DNA from 3 places in the Pragia fontium genome. Region 1 is predicted to be linked to each of the others. Evidence: predicted binding sites of a transcription regulator. Region 1 holds the regulator's gene; each other region holds the start of a gene.
The links. Region 1 encodes LexA, which represses DNA repair genes until DNA is damaged. Its sites were predicted from a motif close to TNCTGTATGTACATACAGNA; they were not measured.

Region 2: a site for LexA is predicted at 2,500-2,519, ahead of uvrB (excinuclease ABC subunit UvrB). Genes of this name have one in related genera too.
Region 3: a site for LexA is predicted at 2,017-2,036, ahead of rmuC (DNA recombination protein RmuC). Genes of this name have one in related genera too.

Annotation. Positions count from the first base shown of each region.
Region 1 is NZ_LR134531.1:3,470,719-3,475,013, forward strand. Features, by position in the region: gene zur (zinc uptake transcriptional repressor Zur) at 1-373, shown strand, start outside; gene EL341_RS15020 (hypothetical protein) at 762-1,301, shown strand; gene lexA (transcriptional repressor LexA) at 1,387-1,998, opposite strand; gene EL341_RS15030 (diacylglycerol kinase) at 2,099-2,464, opposite strand; gene plsB (glycerol-3-phosphate 1-O-acyltransferase PlsB) at 2,587-4,295, shown strand, end outside.
Region 2 is NZ_LR134531.1:1,526,006-1,530,300, forward strand. Features, by position in the region: gene modC (molybdenum ABC transporter ATP-binding protein ModC) at 1-865, shown strand, start outside; gene EL341_RS06720 (pyridoxal phosphatase) at 911-1,729, opposite strand; gene uvrB (excinuclease ABC subunit UvrB) at 2,625-4,295, shown strand, end outside.
Region 3 is NZ_LR134531.1:158,415-162,709, forward strand. Features, by position in the region: gene EL341_RS00590 (sensor histidine kinase) at 1-914, shown strand, start outside; gene EL341_RS00595 (DedA family protein) at 1,431-1,964, shown strand; gene rmuC (DNA recombination protein RmuC) at 2,089-3,597, shown strand; gene ubiE (bifunctional demethylmenaquinone methyltransferase/2-methoxy-6-polyprenyl-1,4-benzoquinol methylase UbiE) at 3,694-4,295, shown strand, end outside.

The DNA of each region.
Region 1 (4,295 bases):
ACAGCGTCAGTTAGTCCTACGTTTGATGGCCGAACAAAAAAATGCGATTAGCGCTTACGATTTATTAGACCTGCTGCGTTTATCTGAACCTCAGGCCAAGCCGCCAACAGTTTATCGCGCCCTCGACTTTTTATTAGAACAAGGATTCATTCATAAAATCGAGTCAACAAACAGCTATGTCGTGTGCCATCACGTTGGCGAACCACTGCATACTTCAGCCTTATTTATCTGTGATAGCTGTGGATTAGTGACTGAATATCATGCACAAGGCATCGATCGGTTATTAGAAGAGTTAGCGGAGAAAAGTCATTTTACTATTCAGCACAGCGTGTTAGAAACACACGGTGTTTGTTCTAAGTGTGTAAAAGCCTAAGTAAGTTATCTAAATTAATTATTATTAATTAATATTTAAATCATTATTTTAGAATACCCCACGATTTCATTTATTGTGTAAAAATAGTCATAACGCTATAAAGTTAAATGAATTATTTTATTATTAACAATAGACCTCATATCGATAAATATTTAATTAACAATAGGTTAATCAAATTAAAAACCCCTTTACCAGAGAAAAAACATTAAAACCAACATATAAAATCAAATTACTCAATTGAATCAGGATATCATCCTATTCGTATTTTTTATTTTATTCCCCCGTCAATAAAGGATATATTCTCATCATACTAACTATAAGTAACCTCGATCATTAATCACTATGCTATTCCCCTAATGTTAGGGGTAATTTTCCAAGGAAAACAACAATGAAGCAGTTTATATGGGCGCTTCTGACTATTGCTGGGACATTATCAAATACCCCTGCCAGGGCGACTGATGAGCTCATGAAACTTATTGATGATAATCAGCATCATACTTCCGTACAAAACTGGACGGAGATAACGGGCCTACCCGGTCAACTATCGGACAACTGGGAACTGGTAGAAACCGATCTGTCATCTATTTGGCTGTTAAAAAATGAAATTGACCCAAATCTGCTGGGACGAATCTCCGCTCAACAGTTAGAAGATAGCGTTCAGTTGAAAGATGAAGTTGACGCCATTGCCGAAAGCTTTGAGTTTCAATCAGCCAAATTAAAACGCAGTACCGAGGTTTATGGTGAAGTCTCAACTGAACAGCTTGAGGTCAGTACCAAAGACGGGAATCAGGATATCTCCGGTATATTTGTACTCATGAACTATCAGAATAAACTTTATACTTTGCTATTAACCAGCCATTACGATATTGCCCGACTAAAACAACATAAAAATAATTTAATGGATGGCATTTTTCTGACGAAGAAATAATGTCCAATATATTGCAGCAATAAAAAAGCGCCCAAAGGCGCTTTTTTGTATCGTACTTCTGCATCAGAAGCCAATCAGTATAAAATTACATCCAATCGCCGTTGCGAATCACGCCAACCGCAAGCCCTTCGATGGTCAGGCTTTGCTCACGTAAATCAACCTCGATAGGTGAAAACTCTTCATTTTCAGGTAATAGCTGAACAACGTTACCTTGCTTCTTCAAGCGCTTAACCGTCACTTCATCATCAATTCTGGCAACCACAACCTGACCGTTACGTACATCTTGAGTTTTATGTACCGCCAGTAAATCACCGTCCATAATACCAATATCTTTCATTGACATACCGCTAACCCGCAGCAAAAAATCAGCATGAGGTTTAAACAAAGCAGGATCAACTTGATAGTGGTTTTCAATATGTTCCTGCGCCAGCAACGGTTCTCCTGCAGCCACACGACCAATCAGTGGCAGCCCCTCTTGCTCGGTTTCCATCAACAGACGAATACCCCTTGAGGCACCGGTAACAATCTCAATAACGCCTTTACGCGCCAACGCTTTCAAATGTTCTTCAGCCGCATTAGGCGACTTAAACCCCAAAGTTTGGGCAATCTCAGCACGAGTTGGAGGCATACCTGACTGACTGATATGGTCACGAATCATGTCATAAATTTGCTGCTGTCTGGCGGTTAATGCTTTCATCTCTGGATTCCCTCAACCTGTTTTTATATACAGTTATGCTGTGAGTATATACAGGTATCCATTGGATGGAAACCTTAAAAAGATATATTTATGAGATAACTCAGAAAAAATGACTATAAAGAATGCTCACCCAAACAAACAGAGCCAGAAAAATCGTGACCAATACCGCCGCAGACCCCATATCTTTAGCCCGGCCTGACAACTCATGACGCTCGGTGCCAATGCGATCAACCACCGCTTCAATCGCGCTGTTAATAATTTCAAAAATCGCGATCAACACCACTGAGCTAATTAATAAAATACGTTCGATAATCGTCACATCCAGCCATGTTGCCAGCGCTATCGCCACCACAACCAGCGCCGTTTCCTGACGGAATGCTGCCTCATTCTGCCACGCGGCACGCAATCCTTTCCATGAGTATCCCGCTGCTTTAATAATGCGGGTTAGCCCCGTTGCCTGATTCATTTAATGACGTCCTCTAAAAAATTCTAACCAATTTTAGCAATTATCAGACATCACATCATCACAGATTACGTATAGTTCTGTTATTCTTGCAATTCACTATTTATATGAGGCTCGCAATATTTATGTCTGGTTGGCGTAAACTTTACTATAAGCTATTGAATATACCTATAAAAATGCTAGTTCGTAGCAAATGTATCCCTTCCGATCCCGTGGCTGAATTGGGATTAGATACCACACGCCCGATACTCTATGTTCTGCCCTATAACTCAAAAGCGGATTTATTAACCCTACGGGCCCAATGTTTGGCTCAGGAGTTACCCGATCCGCTAGAACCTTATGAAGTTGACGGTCAATTGCTGCCCCGTTATGTGTTTACTCATGACGGCCCACGGTTATTTAGCTATTACGCACCGAAAGAAGAATCCGTCAAACTGTTCCACGACTATTTGGATTTGCATCGCAATCATCCAGATTTAGATATTCAAATGGTTCCGGTATCGGTGATGTTTGGTCGTTCTCCTGGCCGTGAAGGTCATGGAAACACTGGCGCTCCTCGCCTACGCCTATTTAACGGGATTCAAAAATTCTTTGTTGTCCTGTGGCTTGGTCGCGATAGCTTTGTGCGTTTCTCTCAACCCGTGTCATTACGCCATATGGCGAACGAACATGGCACCGACAAGAGTATTGCGCAAAAACTCGCCCGCGTTGCGCGCATACACTTTGCCAGACAGCGTTTGGCGGCCACCGGTCCGAAACTGCCAATGCGTCAGGATCTGTTTAATAAACTGTTAACCTCTAAAGCCATTGAAAAAGCGGTAGAAGAAGAAGCAACGGCCAAAAAGATCTCTCTCACCAAGGCGAAACAAAACGCCGTGGATATTATGGAAGAGATCGCCGCCAACTTTAGCTATGAAGGCCTACGAGTAACCGATCGCGTCTTAAGTTGGACCTGGAACCGCCTCTATCAGGGTATCAATGTCCATAACGCCGAACGTGTACGTCAGTTGGCACAAGATGGGCACGGTATCGTCTATGCGCCAAGCCATCGCAGCCATATGGACTATCTGCTGCTCTCTTATGTGCTCTACCATCAAGGGCTGGTACCGCCGCATATCGCCGCAGGTATTAACCTGAACTTCTGGCCTGCTGGCCCGATTTTCCGCCGTTTGGGCGCGTTCTTTATTCGCCGTACTTTCAAAGGCAATAAACTTTACTCCACCGTATTCCGTGAATATCTCGGGGAGCTGTTTAACCGCGGCTACTCCGTTGAGTATTTCGTTGAAGGTGGGCGCTCACGTACCGGTCGTTTGCTGGAGCCGAAAACCGGCACCCTTTCCATGACCATACAGGCCATGCTACGCGGCGGTAATCGTCCTATCACCGTGGTACCGGTTTATATTGGTTATGAGCACGTAATGGAAGTGGGTACTTACGCCAACGAGCTACGCGGTGCCACCAAAGAGAAAGAGAACTTGTGGCAGGTTGTGCGCACCATGCGTAAGCTGCGTAACTTGGGAATGGGCTATGTTAACTTCGGTGAACCTATTCCACTGATGACGTACCTCAATCAGCATGTTCCGGACTGGCGTGACGCTGTCGATCCGATAGAAACCCCTAGACCAAACTGGCTAACGCCAACGGTTAACCAGATCGCCAACCGGCTGATGACCAATATCAATAATGCGGCAGCGGCCAATGCCATGAACCTGTGTTGTACCGCATTACTGGCCTCTCGCCAGCGCGCCTTAACCCGTGAGCAGCTACTTGAGCAGCTCGACTGCTATACACAGCTACTGCGTAATGTTCCTTATGCAAAAGATGCCACGGTGCC
Region 2 (4,295 bases), 1.9 Mb from region 1:
TTATTTTTTACCCCCTGAAAAGCGACATATTGGCTATGTGTTTCAAGAAGCCCGTCTGTTTCCCCATTACAGTACCAAAGGCAATCTACAGTATGGAATGAAGCCCAGTATGGCTGCTCAATTCGATACCATTGTTGAGCTGTTGGGTATTGGTCATTTACTTAAGCGCTTTCCGATGACCTTATCCGGTGGTGAAAAACAGCGGGTAGCAATAGGCAGAGCTTTGCTGACTGCACCAGAGCTACTACTGATGGATGAGCCTCTGGCCTCGCTGGATGTACCGCGCAAACGGGAATTGATCCCTTATTTGGAGCGTTTGGCGCACGATGTGAATATTCCTATTCTGTACGTGACTCACAGTCTGGAAGAGATTTTACGCTTGGCTAAACAGGTTATCATTCTGGATGCGGGGAAAGTCAGGGCCTCTGGAGAACTGGAAACCGTTTGGGCTAGTGAAGCGATGAGCCCATGGTTACATCAGGAAGAGCGCAGCAGCATTCTTAATCTAACGCTACTTAAACAGCATGATAACTATCCAATGACTGGTTTGGCGTTAGGGGATGATTGCTTATGGGTCAGTAAGGTTGATGCTCGAGCCGGGGAAAAACTACGCGTGCGTATTAACGCTGCGGATGTATCTTTGGTATTAGCGCTGCCGCAACAAAGCAGCATTCGTAATATTCTGGCCGCTGAGGTCGTAGACGTGTATACATCGGAAGATAAGGTAGACGTCAAGTTATCCGTTGGTCAGCACTACCTCTGGGCTCGGATCACGCCATGGGCTCGAGATGAGTTGAATATTGTCGTAGGGCAGCGGCTGTACGCTCAAATTAAGAGTGTATCGATGAGTCGTGAAGCCTGGTAAAACAGCCGGTTATTCAGGGGAACCTGAATAACCAGTTTGGTTCAGCTACAGCACATATTGCCGAATAGTATTGGCAATTGCAGGTGTTTCATTCTCGCCAATAACCATATCGGCGTGGACTTTGACATCTTGGTTACTATTCCCCATCGCGACGCCTAATCCTACCTGCGTGAGCATACTCACATCGTTGAGGTTATCACCAAAGGCGATAACCTTATCCATACTGATACCCTGAGATTCAACCCATTCACGTAGCCGGTTACCTTTGCTGTTACCCTGTTGAGCAAGATCGATCTGGTTATGCCAGGATCGCTCACAGGAAAGCCCCAGTTCATCTTCTATCAGTGCGCTGAAGTGGTTTAAGGCATCGGTATCTTCGCTGGACGTGGCAAACTTCCACACGTTCTCTGCATTGTTAATGGCTGTTTCAAACGTATCGACATGCAGTATGTTTGGCCGTTGGTTCTCGGGCAGACGCTCTGACCAGGCATACCAGCGGGTAATATTGTCATCACGCTGTTCAAAGGTCATGGCATTATCAATATACATCAGGCTCTGAATAGGGTAATCACGTAACAGTTGTGCTACGCGTATTGCCTGTGTCTTGGTTAGCGGTGTTCCCGAGAGGACCTGCTGTTTTTGATAATCGTAGCTATAGGTGCCATTACAGCAGATGGCAGGGGTATCAAGTTGCAAGGCCTGATAAAAAGGGTGAATGGCCACATGGTGACGACCGGTCACAATGATCACCTTCACGCCTTGCTTACGCGCCTGAGTGAGCGCTTCGAGCGACTCTGGCAAGATCTGTTTCTGTGAGTTAAGCAAGGTTCCGTCTAGATCAAGTGCAATAATTTGATATTTCATAACCTGTATGTCATCTGTTTTTTATGAGTGGAAGAAGAATATCGGCATTAATTCGAGCATAAAACCCCCCGATTATCAAAGTTTAATTGTCAGCCTGAGCGGATAAGCATGATTAGTAACATATCTGTAATATTGCTGGAATATTCTATGCAAACGAATAACGCGGCTTACTGTATTTCTTGTGTGGTAAGTAAAGGCTTATTGACGGGTAAGTTATACATGTTATTGGAAATCAGGCGGATAAGCGTATTTATTCTATTGATGGGATAAAGCCTGTGTAATGTAGCGTTGTTAGAATGTCATAAAGATTTTTTTCAGACTTTTTTAAGCATAAATCTCTAGTAAACCAGTGTAAAAAAAATTTCTTAAAGCAGAATTTCGACACGAATTGAAGTTACCCGCCTTACGCAATGTAGCAGTATTAGTAGGAATTTTTTACTTATCCACTATTCCTGTGGATAACCTTGTGCATTAACGTTAGAAAAGCGGTTTTGGCCTAGGTATCATGCGGCTTGTTCGGATTTTGCCTGCATTCTCGACGATGATTAAAAATCATTTATTATCATGCAGTTAATTAAAATCAAGAGGCCTAAAACCAACGCATTTCCGTTTAGTATTATTCACCTATAGAATAAGTCGAAATATAAAATGTCAACTTTTTTCTGGGGATAAATTACATTTCTATAGCTTGACTATTCACCTTTATGGTTATACCTAGCAACTGACATTTTTGTTGTTTTAAAATTAAGCAGTTAGCTAAAGTTATTTTATACTGGATTAATATACAGTATAATGCAAGTAGCAAAAACCTGTCTAGCTCCACATAATAGATTTTGCGATCTTCACCGAACTTTGTTTTTAGGTCACTGGTTTTTCAATTCAGGTAGCATGAGCGATGAGTAAAACATTCAAATTAAATTCAGCCTTTCAACCCGCAGGGGATCAACCTGAGGCCATCAGACGGTTGAGTGAAGGATTAGAAGATGGATTAGCCCATCAAACGCTGCTTGGCGTAACGGGCTCCGGTAAGACCTTTACCATTGCCAATGTCATTGCTCAACTTGATCGACCAACAATGATACTTGCACCAAACAAAACGTTGGCGGCACAGTTGTACGGTGAAATGAAGGCTTTCTTTCCTGAGAATGCGGTAGAGTATTTCGTTTCTTACTATGACTACTATCAACCCGAAGCGTATGTACCCAGCTCTGATACGTTTATCGAGAAAGATGCCTCTATTAACGAACATATAGAGCAAATGCGCTTGTCTGCGACTAAAGCGTTATTGGAACGCCGCGATGTGGTGTTGGTTGCGTCGGTGTCTGCCATCTATGGTCTGGGCGATCCTGATGCCTATTTAAAAATGATGCTGCATTTGACCCGCGGCATGATTATCGATCAGCGTTCCATTCTTAAGCGGCTATCGGAATTGCAATATACCCGCAACGATCAGGTTTTTCAGCGCAGTACTTTCCGGGTACGTGGCGAAGTGATTGACGTTTTCCCGGCGGAATCCGATGAGTATGCACTGCGTATTGAACTATTTGATGATGAGGTTGAGCGGTTATCGGTATTTGATCCGTTAACCGGTCAGGTTCAACAAGTGGTACCACGTTTTACCATCTACCCTAAAACCCACTATGTCACGCCGCGCGAACGTATTCTGGAAGCGATTGAAGGCATTAAAGTGGAGTTGGCGGATCGCCGTAGAGTGTTGCTGGCAAATGATAAGCTGGTAGAAGAACAACGTCTGACCCAACGTACTCAGTTTGACATTGAGATGATGAATGAGCTGGGTTACTGCTCAGGAATAGAAAACTATTCGCGCTACCTGTCCGGACGTGGTGAGGGCTATCCGCCGCCAACCCTGTTTGACTATCTGCCGGCAGACGGTTTATTGGTGATTGATGAGTCCCACGTCACTGTGCCACAGATTGGGGGGATGTATCGCGGCGACCGTTCCCGTAAAGAGACGCTGGTAGAGTACGGTTTCCGCTTGCCTTCGGCACTGGATAACCGACCGCTGCGCTTTGAAGAGTTTGAACAACTGGCACCACAGACCATTTATGTCTCCGCTACGCCGGGCAATTACGAGCTGGAAAAATCAGGCGGAGAGATCATCGAGCAGGTGGTGCGTCCGACAGGGCTTCTGGATCCGGAGATTGAAGTCAGGCCGGTGGGCACTCAGGTTGACGACCTGTTATCCGAAATTCGTATTCGGGTAGAGAAGAATGAACGGGTACTGGTTACCACGCTAACCAAACGTATGGCGGAAGATCTGACGGAATATCTGGAAGAGCACGGCGAGCGAGTACGCTATTTGCACTCAGATATTGATACCGTTGAACGGGTGGAGATTATCCGCGATTTGCGCCTAGGCGAGTTCGACGTTCTGGTAGGAATCAACCTCTTGCGAGAAGGTCTGGATATGCCGGAAGTGTCGCTGGTTGCCATTTTGGATGCCGATAAAGAAGGCTTCCTGCGTTCAGAACGCTCGCTGATTCAGACCATTGGTCGCGCGGCGCGAAATCTGAACGGTAAAGCGATTCTCTACGGTGATAGAGTG
Region 3 (4,295 bases), 730 kb from region 1:
CTTCACACCATACCCATAAAGCGATTGAAAACAATCAGGTGGTGTATGCGGATGGTAACGAAGTGCATTATGCCTGTTCAATCACGCCTAATTGTAAGTTAGGTTCGACGTTGGTTATCCCCTTACGCGGAGCGGAACGAACGGTTATTGGTACCATTAAACTCTATGAGCCAAAGACCCGTTTGTTTTCATCCATTAATCGCACTCTGGGAGAAGGGATTGCCCATTTGCTATCGGCACAGATTCTGACTGGTACGCTGGATCAGCAAAAACAATTGTTATCCCAGTCGGAAATAAAATTGCTGCATGCACAGGTTAATCCCCACTTTCTGTTTAATACATTGAATACGTTGTCGGCAGTGATTCGAAAAGACCCTGGTCACGCTCGACGGCTGGTTCTTTCGTTATCTACCTTCTTTCGTAAGAACCTGAAGCGTAGCAATGATGTGGTTAGCCTAAGTGATGAGTTGGAGCATATTAACGCCTATTTGGAAATAGAGAAGGCGCGCTTTGCTGACCGATTAACCGTTGAAATTGATATTCCTGATGTTTTATTACCTTTATCTCTACCGGCATTTTCACTACAGCCGATTGTAGAAAATGCCATTAAGCATGGGACTTCCCAGATGTTGACGACAGGGTGTATCACGATTAAAGGCCATCATGAAGTTTCAGATATGGCTCATCAGTCATTGGTTCTGACGGTAGAAGATAATGCCGGACTTTACCAGCCTCGCCCCAATGGCGATGGATTAGGGATGAGTCTGGTCGACCGGCGCATCAAAGGCCGATATGGCTATGATTACGGTATCAAGGTTGAAAGTGAGTTTGAGAGTTTCACCAGAGTCGTGATTCGGGTACCTATTATTACCGCCGGAAATGATGAGCTTTTTGAAAGTCGCCCAACCGCTTAAGTAACATTTTTGACCGCTTAACGGGCTAAGCAACCGCTTATATATAATTAACTGTATCGTTTTTTACAAACGGGTATGGTGGTGCTCTGGAAACTCTCCCTGGGAGTGGCAGCATAAAGTTAATGGTTACTGCTGATCGGTGGAATAGCTATTCCACGCCTGATGAAAAGGTATCGATATGTAGACCTCTATCGTGCTGTCGGCATTGCTTTTTGCCATCCTGTTTTTTCTGCTCCGTTAAAATATCGCTATCCTTTACATCATCAAGATGAAAGGGCTATCGATGGGAATGTAACGGCTAATGCTTAATCCTATATAAGTTAGTCGGTCTTCGAGTGGTAAAGCCGGGCAATATGCCCGGCTTTTTTATGGTTCTTAAGTAAAGTATCAGTGAGCTTTTGCTATTTTTTATTATTGCGGGGCGTTTTAATCCTACAATGTATAAAAATCAAAAGAGTATTGATTTTAGCGTGGGTTCTCTTGCTAAATGTATCAATTGCACGGGGGAACATTAGCATGACACTTGACCATATCATTAGCCTTACCATGAATTTTGTCCGTAACCATCAAGTATGGGGGCCACCAATTGTCTTTTTTTTGGCATTTGGCGAATCCATTGCTTTCCTCTCCCTATTAATTCCGGCCACGGTGATCTTGATTGGCATCGGTGCGATTATCGGTGAAAGTGGTATTACTTTTTGGCCCCTGTGGGTGGCGGCTTCAGCCGGTGCATTTTTTGGCGATTGGATTTCCTACTGGTTTGGTCGGCACTACAAAGAAAAGGTGGCGGAAATGTGGCCGTTATCGCGCAATCCGCAGATGCTGGTGCGCGGCCAGCACTTTTTTGATCGTTGGGGAACCGTTGGGGTCTTTATCGGGCGTTTCTTTGGTCCGTTGCGTGCAACCGTCCCTTTGGTGGCCGGCATCTGTGATATGCCCTCCAAGCCGTTTCAAGCAGTTAACCTCTCTTCGGCAATTCTATGGGGTTTTCTGATGTTAGCGCCCGGCGCCTTTGGTTTGCAGTGGATCACCCATTATTTGAGTTTTTAAACCGGACTTGTTTGATGATTATGCGAACAGTCAGGCAAAGCGCGATAAAACGGTCTGGACATTTATACAGTATTCTCTTACTTTTAACGCTTATTGAATAGCAACGCCAACATCCGGAGGCGCGGTGGATAGCAGCTTAATAATGATTATGGCCGCAGGTGTCGCAGGGCTAATCGTGGGCGGACTGGTTTCGGTGCTTTATAGCCAACGGCATAATCTGCAACAGGAAAGCCAAATTACATTATTAAAGTCTCAGCTTGATCAAGCCTGGTCTGAGAATGATGAGCTAGTGGCTGAGCGACAAAAACAGCGTCAGGAACTCCAACAGGGGCAACTGGAACAGCGTGATACGCTTGCTCGTTTAGCCGCGCTACAGGAAAAGTCGCAGCAGCAGCTATTGTGGCATGAAGAGTGTGAACGTTTAAATCAGGAACTACGTAGTCTGCAAGGCATTAATAATGCATTGGAAGTTGAACTACGTGAAATGTCGACCCGCCTTGAAGAAACGCGTTTTGCCGCAGAAGAAAAACAGCGCCTGCTGATTAACAGTGAGCAGCGTTTAACCGTGCAGTTTGAAAATTTAGCTAACCGCATTTTTGACCAAAGCGGCCGCAAGGTTGACGAGCAAAATAGACAAAGTTTGGATCGACTATTGGTTCCTTTGTGTGAGCAACTGGACGGGTTTCGCCGTCAGGTTCAGGATAGCTATGGGCAGGAAGCGCGGGAGCGTCATACCTTGACCCATGAGATTCGCAATTTGCAGCAGTTGAATGCCCAAATGGCTCGCGAAGCCCTGAACTTAACCAAAGCCTTGAAAGGGGATAATAAAACCCAAGGTAACTGGGGCGAAGTGGTGCTCAGTCGGGTGCTTGAAGCATCGGGGCTGCGTGAAGGCTACGAATATCGGACCCAAGTGAATATTCGTGGCGAAGAGGGAAATCGGCAACAGCCGGACGTGATTGTTAATCTTCCACAGGGAAAAGATGTGGTTATTGACGCTAAAATGTCGCTGGTGAGCTACGAGCGTTATTTTAACAGTGAAGATGAGCAAGAACGGGCCCAAGCGATTAATGAACACGTTGCCTCTGTCCGATCGCATATTCGCCTGCTGGGGCGTAAAGACTATCAGCAACTGCCAGGATTACGCTCTTTAGATTATGTGTTGATGTTTATTCCGGTAGAACCGGCATTTTTATTGGCTATCGATCGCCAGCCAGAATTAATCAGCGAAGCGCTACAGCAAAATATTATGTTAGTGAGTCCGACGACGCTATTAGTGGCGTTGAGAACGATCAGTAACTTATGGCGTTATGAACATCAGAGCCAGAACGCTCAGCAAATTGCCGATCGCGCTGCGCGGCTTTATGACAAACTAAGACTGTTTATTGATGATATGATGTCACTCGGCCTTAGTTTGGATAAGGCCCATGATAATTACCGGCAGGCGATGAATAAGCTATCTCAAGGAAGGGGTAACGTTATCGGTCAAGTGGAGGGCTTCCGCGCGTTAGGGGTTGAAGTCAAACGGCCGATAAATCCGACGATATCGGAGCCAGCTGTCGCTGAATCGTTATCAGAAATACCGAATAATATTACCTTGTCAGAGCATTCTGCTGATATTCCCAAAGAATAGCAAAAAAGAGTTAGTGGGTGGGTATGTTTCAAGGGGTTTCTGGTAAACTGAGCCGATTTTAATTCTTATTACCAACTATTGAACCAGGCTATAAAAATGATGAAGGATTCGCAGGAAACAACACATTTTGGTTTCCGCACGATCGAAAAAGATGAAAAAGTGGCGATGGTTGCGGAAGTTTTCCACTCTGTGGCGTCTAAATATGATTTGATGAACGATCTAATGTCATTTGGTATCCATCGTATATGGAAGCGTTTTACTATTGATTGCAGCGCCGTTCGTGAAGGGCAAAAAGTGCTCGATTTAGCCGGTGGTACCGGTGACCTGACGGCTAAGTTTTCGCGTTTAGTTGGCGAAAAAGGCGAAGTGGTACTGGCTGACATTAACGATTCTATGCTGAAAATGGGGCGTTCTAAACTGCGTGACATGGGCATTGTTGGTAATGTGAACTATGTACAAGCGAATGCTGAAGCGTTGCCTTTCCCGGATGATTACTTTGATTGCATTACCATTTCCTTTGGACTGCGTAATGTCACCGATAAAGATAAAGCCTTAAGATCGATGTTCCGAGTCTTAAAGCCAGGCGGTCGCCTACTGGTATTAGAGTTTTCTAAGCCGGTGGTTAAGCTACTGAATACCGCTTATGACGCATACTCTTTCCACGTATTACCGAAAATCGGTGAAATGATCACCCGCGA